DNA from 4 places in the Desulfovibrio sp. GTC20076 genome. Region 1 is predicted to be linked to each of the others. Evidence: riboswitches for the same ligand, from Rfam matches in the RefSeq annotation. Region 1 holds a riboswitch; each other region holds the start of a gene.
What was found. Region 1 has a riboswitch for cobalamin ahead of ACZ495_RS05885 (anaerobic ribonucleoside triphosphate reductase). Riboswitches for the same ligand answer to the same signal wherever they lie in the genome.

Region 1 (2,194 bases):
CGGGGGCAACTTCGCCAAGACGGCGGCACAGCGCGTCCACAGAGCCGAGACGGGGGCACAGCGCCGCCTCAGCAAGCAGCTTTTCAGTAAAGGCAGCCGCTTCTCTTGCGTCCACATGCAAAACAATGCGCACAAAAGAAGAAAAAGCGCGCTCGTATTCCTTGCGGTAGGTTTTTACAACCCCCTCGGCCATGGCAAAGTCGAAATGAGGCACGCTCTGACCGCCGTGCATTTCATTCTGGTTGGCCTGAATGGCTATGCAGGCCAGGGCCGAATAGCTTTCAATGGAATTCGGTTCACGCAAATACCCGTGCCCAGTAGAAAAACCATTTTTAAACAGGGGGATAAGATCTATCTGGCAGCACGTTTCCGTGAGCATATAGAAATCTTTGTCGTGAATATGAATATCACCGTGAATATGGGCTGCCGAAGCGTCTTTGGGTAAGATATAGTTATCTATGAAAAATTTTGACCCTTCGGAGCCGTATTTGAGCATGGTGCCCATGGCCGTATCGCCGTCAATATTGGCGTTTTCGCGCTTGATATCCTCATGGATGGCGGCGGAATACGTCAGCTTTTTATAAATATCCATGAGATACGATTCCGCATTGCGAATTTTCGTATGCTCGGCACGATACAGGATGTAGGCCTTGGCGGTTTTGGCGTAATCATACTGAATCAATGATTCTTCAACCACGTCCTGAATTTCTTCAACGTGCTTCAGACCACGTTCATTCAGCTTTTTGCAAACTTTTTCGGTGACGAATAAAAGGTCAGTGGGGGACATATCCTCGCCCCCCACAGCCTGATTGGCCTTGGTGATGGCGTTGAGGATCTTGACTGAATCAAAGGGCACTGCCGTGCCATCGCGCTTGATGATGCTGGCGGGCATGGAAGAAAGCTCCCGGAACATAGTGAACAGGGCCGTCCAGAATATGGACGCAAATACCGATACCTAATGGAGGGGCAAACAAAATAACAGGAACATGCCTGCAGCCGAAGGCAGACCGCCCTCAGCGGGGGGACTGACCGACAAAAGCCCCGTGTCGGTTGTCCTTATTGGGGTTACAGGGGATACCCATCACCCTTTGAAGGTAAGTTGAAAGCAGGTCTTCCGGCTTGCCGGCCATCTTTCGGCCTTCCCGGGCTGAACCCAGTGGCGCATGGTGAAAGACAGTTTGTTGCCCGGCTTACGGCGGCGGGTCCGCTCCCGCTTTTCACGGGATTCCCGATTAAGCCCGGTGGGGCACTTTCAATGTCTAGAAAATCTCAAAAGAACCGCTTCATGTCAATTGGGGTTGGTAAAAAAGACTTCCTAGGTGCATGGGAACAGTTTAGTTTATATTAAGAAAAATTTTTAATTACGCTCGTTAAGCAGGACTGAAAAAAGACCGCAAAAGAGCACAGGGCGAGAATGGGGGCTCTGCCCTGCTTAACACTGCCGGAACCGCTATTGAAAGTTCCGCAGCCTGATATGCTGGCTGGTGACTTCCCTCAGTGCGGATCTGCAACCTAGCGCACTGCGAAGATGATTTCAAGGCTGCTCAAGTCCTTGATACAAGCGGATTTTTGAAGTTAGCAGCTAAAAACCCGCGCTAGTGGCCGTTTTTTTCAGGTCATTTTTTTTCGATAAATATTCCTGACAAGCTGGAGGCAGCACTTCCCCTCCTTCACAGACAGTAAAAAAACGCCGATACTGACGGTACGTGCCGACTTTCGGCCATAGCCGTTTCTTTGTGAAACAGGCCTGCCCTTCTTCTTATTGCCATGCAAAACCCCATCAGGCTCCAGGTTCGCGCAAGAGGCTTCACCTGAAAGGCCTGATGGGGGCAAAACACACTGTCGTCACGCACCTTCGCGGAACTACAGGTATTGTCAGGGCAAGAGCACCAGTTCGTAAGCGTTTTCCTGCTCCAGATATTTCCTGGCCACGGCCTGCACCTGAGCAGGCGTCAGGGTTGCGGCCTTTTCAATAAGCTGGCGGTCAAAGTCATAGGGGCGGCGCAAAAGGGCATCACCGGCGGCATCCGCAGCCCGTGCGCCCAGGCTTTGCCGTTCGCGAAAGTATGCGCCAAGCAGACGGTTTGCCCCGGCCTCCAGTTGCGCAGCCGACAGGGGTTTTGCCTTGATGTCGGCAATAATCTTGCCAAAACCTTTACGGGCCTGCTCCACTTTGTCCGGAGTAGTGCCTATG
Region 2 (2,194 bases), 330 kb from region 1:
CGCGTCATGTGCGCCTCCGCACCAGAAGGGCAAAAAATGGTCCGCCCACAAGGGCCGTTACCACCCCCACAGGCAGTTCCTGCCCGCCGTCAAGCACGCAGCGGGCCAGCACATCGGCCCAGACCAGCAGCACGCCGCCGCCGAAAAATGCTCCGGCCAGCAAAGGGCCATGCCCGCAGCCCAAAACAAGACGCAGCACATGCGGCACAACCAGGCCCACAAAACCTATGACCCCGGCCACGGCCACACAGCCCGCCGTCATGCAGCTTGCACCGGCCAACAGCCACAGGCGCGCCCTGCCCACATGCAGGCCAAGCTGGGCGGCCTGCTCATCCCCCAGCGCCAGTACGTCCAGCGCCCGCCAGCCCATACCCACGGCCAGCAGACCGGGCACAAGAGTCAGCAGCAGCAATGGCAGGCTGTCCCACCCGCGCCCTTGAAAAGACCCCATAATCCAGAACACGATGCTCGTGACGGATTCTTCGTTGAGCGCCTTGATCAGGGCCACCAGCGCCCCCAGAAAAGCTGCCACAGCAATGCCCGCCAGAATGACGCTCTCACGCCTGAAACCGCCATCGCCCCGGCCGAGCCATAATGCCCCGGCAAGGGCCAGCAACGCTCCGGCAAGGGCCGCAGGGGGCACAAGGGCCGCAGGGCCGGGCAGTGGCAGCCGCAGGGCAGCCAAAGGGGCGCTCAGGGTTGCGGCCAGAACGCCGCCCAAGGCGATGGCCACACTGGCCCCGCAAGCCGCTCCGGCAGAAATGCCCAAGGTAAAAGGATCAGCGAGCGGATTGCGCAACACACCCTGCAAGGCCACGCCCGCCACAGCCAAAGCGCCGCCGCACAAAGCCGCAAGGCACACGCGGGCAAGCCGTATCTGCCCTACAACCAGCATGAGGGAGGCGTCCTGCGGCTCCTGTACCAGCCCCAACTGGGCCGCCAGAGCATGAAAAACCTGCTCCGCAGATAGCGAAACAGGGCCGGGCAGACAGGCCAGCGGCAGCGAAACAAGCCACAGGACTGTCAGAACAGCAAATGCGGGCCACAGCCTTGGAAAAGCAGTGCCGGAATGTGAGGATATATATGGTGTCGCGGTCATGCCCGCCCTTTGCGCACCCGGCAGGCCGCCGGGTGTATAAAAAAGGCCCCTCCCGCGCAGTACGCCGTTTGGCGCATTGGCGGAAGAGGCCCGTATTTCCTCAATCCTGCCGGCAAAAACCCGTTGCCGTGGCGGCCCTGGCCGCAACAGCGGCTCTGCGCGTCATGCGCGGGCCGCAGGGCAAGGCAGGTCTTCCGGCTTGGTTCCCCCGCCCCGGCCTTCCCGTTTCCAGTGGCGCTGCATGGTGCGAGGTTCATGAACCTTACGGCGGCGGGTCCGCTCCCGCATTGCACGGGATTCCCTTTTCAAGCCGGTGTTCCGGCTACCATTGCCGCGCATACTTTAGGCGGGGGCAGGCGGGCTGTCAATGCCGAACGCGGCCCAGGCAAGGCGGCTGCGTGTGTGCGCCAAGACTGCCGCGCCTGCGGCACGGCGCTGGAGACACAGGGCAGTCAGCCTCAGGCCGCACAGGCGACAGACGGGAACCGAAGCAATGGGCGGCAAAAATACCTTGCCAGCTCGCCGTGCAGAGGAACATCAGGCGTAGGCCAGAGGCCCTTTCAAGACTGGCTGCGCGAGACCTGCCCCGCCCTACCCGTTCTGAATCCAGATAATGCTGGCCTGACGCCCCGAGGCTTTCGCGCGGCGATAGGAGAAAAACTGTTCGTTATTGCTGGCCGTGCAGATATCCAAGCCAAAAATGTTACGCGCGGGCAGGCCAGCCAGCATGAGCTGATGCCGGGTCAGGCTCCAGAGGTCCATAGTGTGGCTGCCTTCGTCAAACCACGGGCGGAATTCCGCGCCCCACTCCCTGTCAAAATTGACAAACTCCGCCATGCCTGGGCCAAGACTCGGCCCGCGCACGGCAAAAACATCCTGCGGCTTGAGATCATAGCGCTCGCAAAAACGCACAAGGCCGGTGAGGGGGAAATCACAGCGGTTGCCGCGCCAGCCCGCATGCATGGCCGCCACATACCGGCCGCTTTTGTGTGCCAGAAGAATGGGCTGGCAGTCTGCCGTTTTGATAAACAGGCCCATGCCGGGCCGCGCAGTAGCCATGCCGTCGCCTTCTTCGGCAGGCGCGGCATCACAGGC
Region 3 (2,194 bases), 1.4 Mb from region 1:
ATCATTGCCGCCATGCGTTTGGCATTGGCGAATATGGCTTGTGCCTCGGCCTTGTGGCTGGCGGTTTTTTCCGTATCCTGCGGGTAGGCGCGTCCGCTTCTGGCTGTGCGGCGGGGTTGTGCGGCGGCGCGCGGCGGGGATATCTTGCGACTTTGCTTGGGCATGCGGGCCTCCCCCGGCGGACAGGGAACCGGACTGTGGCCGAAAAAAGGCCATCCGGCGTGTTAAGGATGAAATTTTAAGGCATGCTACACAAAAAAACAGATATTGTGTACCCCAAGATCCCACAATCGGGCAGAAGAGTTGCTGGCGGCATCGGGGGCATCTGCCTTGCAGGCCTGTCTGCCGTGGCAGGCCCGGCCGTCCGGCATGGGCGGGAAATGCAAAAAAGGTGCGCGGCCCGGGGCATGGCCCGGCCCGCGCACCTGACATTGTTGTAACGCGCCCGTGCGGGACGGCAGCCAGCAGGCGCTTATGCGGCCTGTTACGGCTTTCTGGGTTCCCTGGTCAGGTCGTCGGCACTTTCCTTGGCATGGCGCACGAAAATGGCGGCCGTGCCGGGCATCTCGCCCAGGCCTTTGAGGTGGGCGTCAACCTTGATGCCCGCTTTTTTGAGCTGGCTGGCCCACGAGTCTTCCTCGTCGCCGGCAAGGTCGTTGCGGGCGTGGTCTCCGGCAACCAGCATCAGCGGGGCTAGTACCACCTGCTTGACCTTGGCGGCTTTGAGTTCCTTGAGCAGGTCTTCAAAGGTGCGCGCGCCCTCTACTGTGGCCATGTGGACCTTTTTGTCCGCAGCCTTGAACACGGCGCATACGCCTTCAAAGGCAAGGTCGGCGCGCCCGTGGCTCTGGCCGTGGCCCATAAGCACAAGGGCAGTATTTTTGCCGCGGGCTTTTTTGGTGTCAGCCAGCAGGATCGCAGCCAGTTCCTGCGCATCGGCCCTGGATTCCAGCAGGGGGCGGCCCAGGAAAACCGCGTCGAAACGGCCCGGATGTTTGCTCACGTCAAGCAGAACTGCGCGTTCAAGGGCTGAAAATTCTTCGCCGCCAAGCACATGCAGCGACTGCACGCGCACAACCTTTACGCCGTCTTTGGCAAGCTGGGCCATGCCATCGCTGATGCCGCCCACGGGCTGGCCCTGTTCGGCCAGTTTTTTACGAATGATCTGTGATGTATAGGCCCACACCACGGGCGATCCGGGAAAAGCCTTTTTAAATTCAGCATCTACGGCATTGAAGGCGGGCATGCCCTCGGGAACGCTGGTGCCGAAGGCCACCAGCAGCACCCCTTCCTTGGGGGCATCGGCGGCATGGCTTGTGCCGTGCAGGCACAGGCTCGCGAGCAGCAGCAGAACGAAAAGCAGCGGGCGAAACCCCGCATGTGAAAGGATACGCGGCATGGCAACCTCCTCAATTTCGCGTTGAAAGGTTCGCAAAGGGCACCGGCCCCGGCGGATGTTCGGACTTGAGGGCTGTGGGGCCATATGGCCCGCGCCTTGGCTTCGCCTTCACCGCATATGCGACTGGCTGTCGCATGCCGCTCTTCAGAACAGCATGAAGAAGCTTTGTCCCCTCTTACCGCAGCGCGACTGTTTTCGATTTGCACGAAATTCCCCGCCAAAACGACAGAGGACAACAGGGCGCGGTAAATGTCAAGGCAGGCGGTGGCTTGCGCCAGCCGGGGAAATACAGGGACTTCGGAACCGGTTTTCGGCTCCGGAGGCCATTTTTGGCGGATTTTTCCTTGTTCTTTCGGCAGAATTCTGGTACTTATGCGGCCTCCCTTGTATTAGGGAAATCATGTTTGGAGGCTGGACATATGGCAGGTTTGGAAACCGGGCACGAAACCGAAATGAATTTCGAGAGTGCCCTCGAAAACTACCTCACTTCCGATTTTGGCGACCTTGAAGAAGGCTCTATCACCAAGGGTGAGATCGTTCGTGTGGATGACGACAATGTGCTGGTGGACGTGAACTTCAAGTCCGAGGGGCAGATCCCCACGGCCGAATTTCGCGATGCCGCCGGAAACATCGGCGTTGCCGTGGGCGACAAGGTGGACGTGTACGTTGTTCGCAAGAACGAAAACGACGGAACCATCACCCTTTCTTTTGAAAAGGCCAAACGCATGCAGGTTTTCGACCAGCTCGAAGACGTGCAGGAAAACAACAGGGTCATCACGGGCCACATTGTGCGTC
Region 4 (2,194 bases), 1.1 Mb from region 1:
AAAGGCCATACGGTTTCTGACAGCAGGGGGCAGTTCCGTTTCCTCTGCAAGATCCACAGGGCAATGCAGAAGGGAGCAGGAAGAGCCAAGCAGGATGCGATGGCTGCCAAGCTTTTTTGCAGCGCGCTGCGCAAGCTGCGTTGCCTGCGCGTAGCTGGCTTTCCAGATGTTGCGGCCGTCCACAAGCCCTAGGGACAGGGCCGTGCCATCGGGCAGGGCCGACAGAACATCGTCAAGCTGCCCGGGAGCGCGCACAAGATCGATGTGCAGGGCTGCGCAACCGCTGTTTACAGCCAGGGGCAGGTGCCGCGTCAGCGGGCCAAAATAGGTTGTGAGCATGAGTCCGCATGATGCCGTGCCGGCCGCTGTATTGAGTGCCCCATAGGCCGCAGTAAAGCGTTGGGCAGCAGCATCGGGCAAAAGATCTGTGCCGAGCACAGGTTCTTCAATCTGTATCAGGGTACAGAGGGGAGCCAGCCGTCTGATGAGGGCGGCATAGGCAGCCAGAACCTCGTCCAGGCGCGCCCAGGGATCCGCCTTTGCCTGACCTTTGGCCAGCGCCAGCCAGGTAAAAGGCCCGATGACGGCAGGTTTGGGACTGAAACCCAAAGCGGCTGCCCGCATTGTGGCTTCAAGCACGGGATGTTCACCGGGAGTCCATACGGCATCGGGTTCGATTTCCGGCACAAGGTAGTGATAGTTGGTATCAAACCACTTGGTCATTTCCAGGGCAGGGATGTTGCGCGAGGCATCGCCGCGTGCCATGGCAAAGTAGCGGGCAGACTCATCCTTGCCGCCCCGGTCGCAGGGCGCAAAACGCGACGGGATGGCCCCGAGCATGATGCTTGTGTCCAGCATGCGGTCATACAGGGAAAAATCACCAGTGGCGACATGGGTCAGTCCGGCCTGCTGCTGAATGTTCCAGTGCTGGTGCTGAAGGTTGTGGGCGGTTTCCTTGAGGGTCTGGGCGCACGTGTCACCTCGCCAGAAGGATTCGAGAGCCAGTTTGAGCTCCCGGTGCCTGCCGATGGAAGGAAAGCCGAGGATGTGGGTCTGCATGGTTGCTCCTTTCATATGGTGTTGAAAGGGCAGTCTTTTCACGCGGAGAGCGTTTATACCTGAAGAGGGAGGAGGCTCCCGGTTCCTCTTCACGGCAGGTACGAAAACCTGCCGGCATGCGCATCACGGATGCACATGACCTGGCCGGCTAAAAAGCCGGGCCTGGCGCTTGCCTGAACGCGAGACAGTACTGCCGTGCCGCCGGGTGGCGGCCGTGACGAGGCGTCTCCTGGCTTCCGGCCCCTGCGCGTATGTAGCGCGTGGCCGCGTCTTCCCGTTCAGCAGAACAGTGGCGCGGCGCGGGGTGTGTGCCGGTTACAGTGGCGCGTCCGCAACGGATTTTCACCGTTTTCCGTTTCTCATCACTATATTGAGATAACCTGATATTATAAGCGGTCATTCGTGTCAAGACTGGTGCAGCCCCTCCGGAAGATTTCTGTCTGTTACGGCCGGGCGGGTTGCGGATGCAGGCCGATGCTGCGCAGTCTACGCCTCTGGCAGGGAGAGGACGGTAGCAACCTGAAGGGACGTTATGGATGGAAGCAGCAGAACTGCTTCAGCCGTTGCTGTAGATGTGGGAACGCGAGGCAAAAAGAAGCCTGCCGCGTGGCAAGCGCTGACGCAGCCGGAGCAGCCATTGCGGTCATGGCCATGGGGCCGGCGGCCTAGTCCTGGCGTGTCAGGTGGTAGATGGCGGGAACCATATACATGAGGCTGACCGTCTGTTGCGCGGGGTTGTAGCGCGTGGCCACGATGACCGTACCGAGATTCCAGATGTGTCCGTCGTCCCCTTCTCCGGCGGATGGCGGCCCGAAGCGCTCACTGACCATGCGCATGATGCTCTGGGCGGTGTCCTTGTGGGGGGCGGCATATTCCAGTTCTACAAAGCCCAGAGGCGCGGGCCTGCCCGGGCCGTAGCAAAGAGCCATTTGCCGTGCGCCGGGTACAAGGGCGCCGGGGATATACAGGTCGCAGATATAGGCATCGTCCTGCCGGGACGGCTGCATGCCGGCCCTGGAAAGCGTGTCGCGCATGGCCGTGCGGTTGGCCGTATCCAGCCGTTGCCCGAAAAGCACGGCTCCGTGGCGTACTCCGGAGGCTTCGGCCATGGCCTCCAGCTCTTTCATGGCATGAA

Region 2: linked by a shared signal. The riboswitch ahead of ACZ495_RS07310 (FecCD family ABC transporter permease) and the one ahead of ACZ495_RS05885 (anaerobic ribonucleoside triphosphate reductase) in region 1 are both predicted to bind cobalamin.
Region 3: linked by a shared signal. The riboswitch ahead of ACZ495_RS11925 (sirohydrochlorin cobaltochelatase) and the one ahead of ACZ495_RS05885 (anaerobic ribonucleoside triphosphate reductase) in region 1 are both predicted to bind cobalamin.
Region 4: linked by a shared signal. The riboswitch ahead of metE (5-methyltetrahydropteroyltriglutamate--homocysteine S-methyltransferase) and the one ahead of ACZ495_RS05885 (anaerobic ribonucleoside triphosphate reductase) in region 1 are both predicted to bind cobalamin.

The regions. Positions count from the first base shown of each region.
Region 1 covers NZ_AP039366.1:1,332,231-1,334,424, forward strand. Annotated here, with positions in the region: gene ACZ495_RS05885 (anaerobic ribonucleoside triphosphate reductase) at 1-892, opposite strand, end outside; cobalamin riboswitch at 1,088-1,269, opposite strand; gene ACZ495_RS05890 (M16 family metallopeptidase) at 1,876-2,194, opposite strand, start outside.
Region 2 covers NZ_AP039366.1:1,665,706-1,667,899, forward strand. Annotated here, with positions in the region: gene ACZ495_RS07310 (FecCD family ABC transporter permease) at 5-1,099, opposite strand; cobalamin riboswitch at 1,267-1,445, opposite strand; gene ACZ495_RS07315 (purine nucleoside phosphorylase YfiH/LACC1 family protein) at 1,691-2,194, opposite strand, start outside.
Region 3 covers NZ_AP039366.1:2,724,069-2,726,262, forward strand. Annotated here, with positions in the region: gene ACZ495_RS11920 (PAS domain-containing protein) at 1-164, opposite strand, end outside; gene ACZ495_RS11925 (sirohydrochlorin cobaltochelatase) at 485-1,399, opposite strand; cobalamin riboswitch at 1,433-1,655, opposite strand; gene ACZ495_RS11930 (30S ribosomal protein S1) at 1,819-2,194, shown strand, end outside.
Region 4 covers NZ_AP039366.1:2,424,730-2,426,923, reverse strand. Annotated here, with positions in the region: gene metE (5-methyltetrahydropteroyltriglutamate--homocysteine S-methyltransferase) at 1-1,059, opposite strand, end outside; cobalamin riboswitch at 1,264-1,458, opposite strand; gene ACZ495_RS10755 (tetratricopeptide repeat protein) at 1,725-2,194, opposite strand, start outside.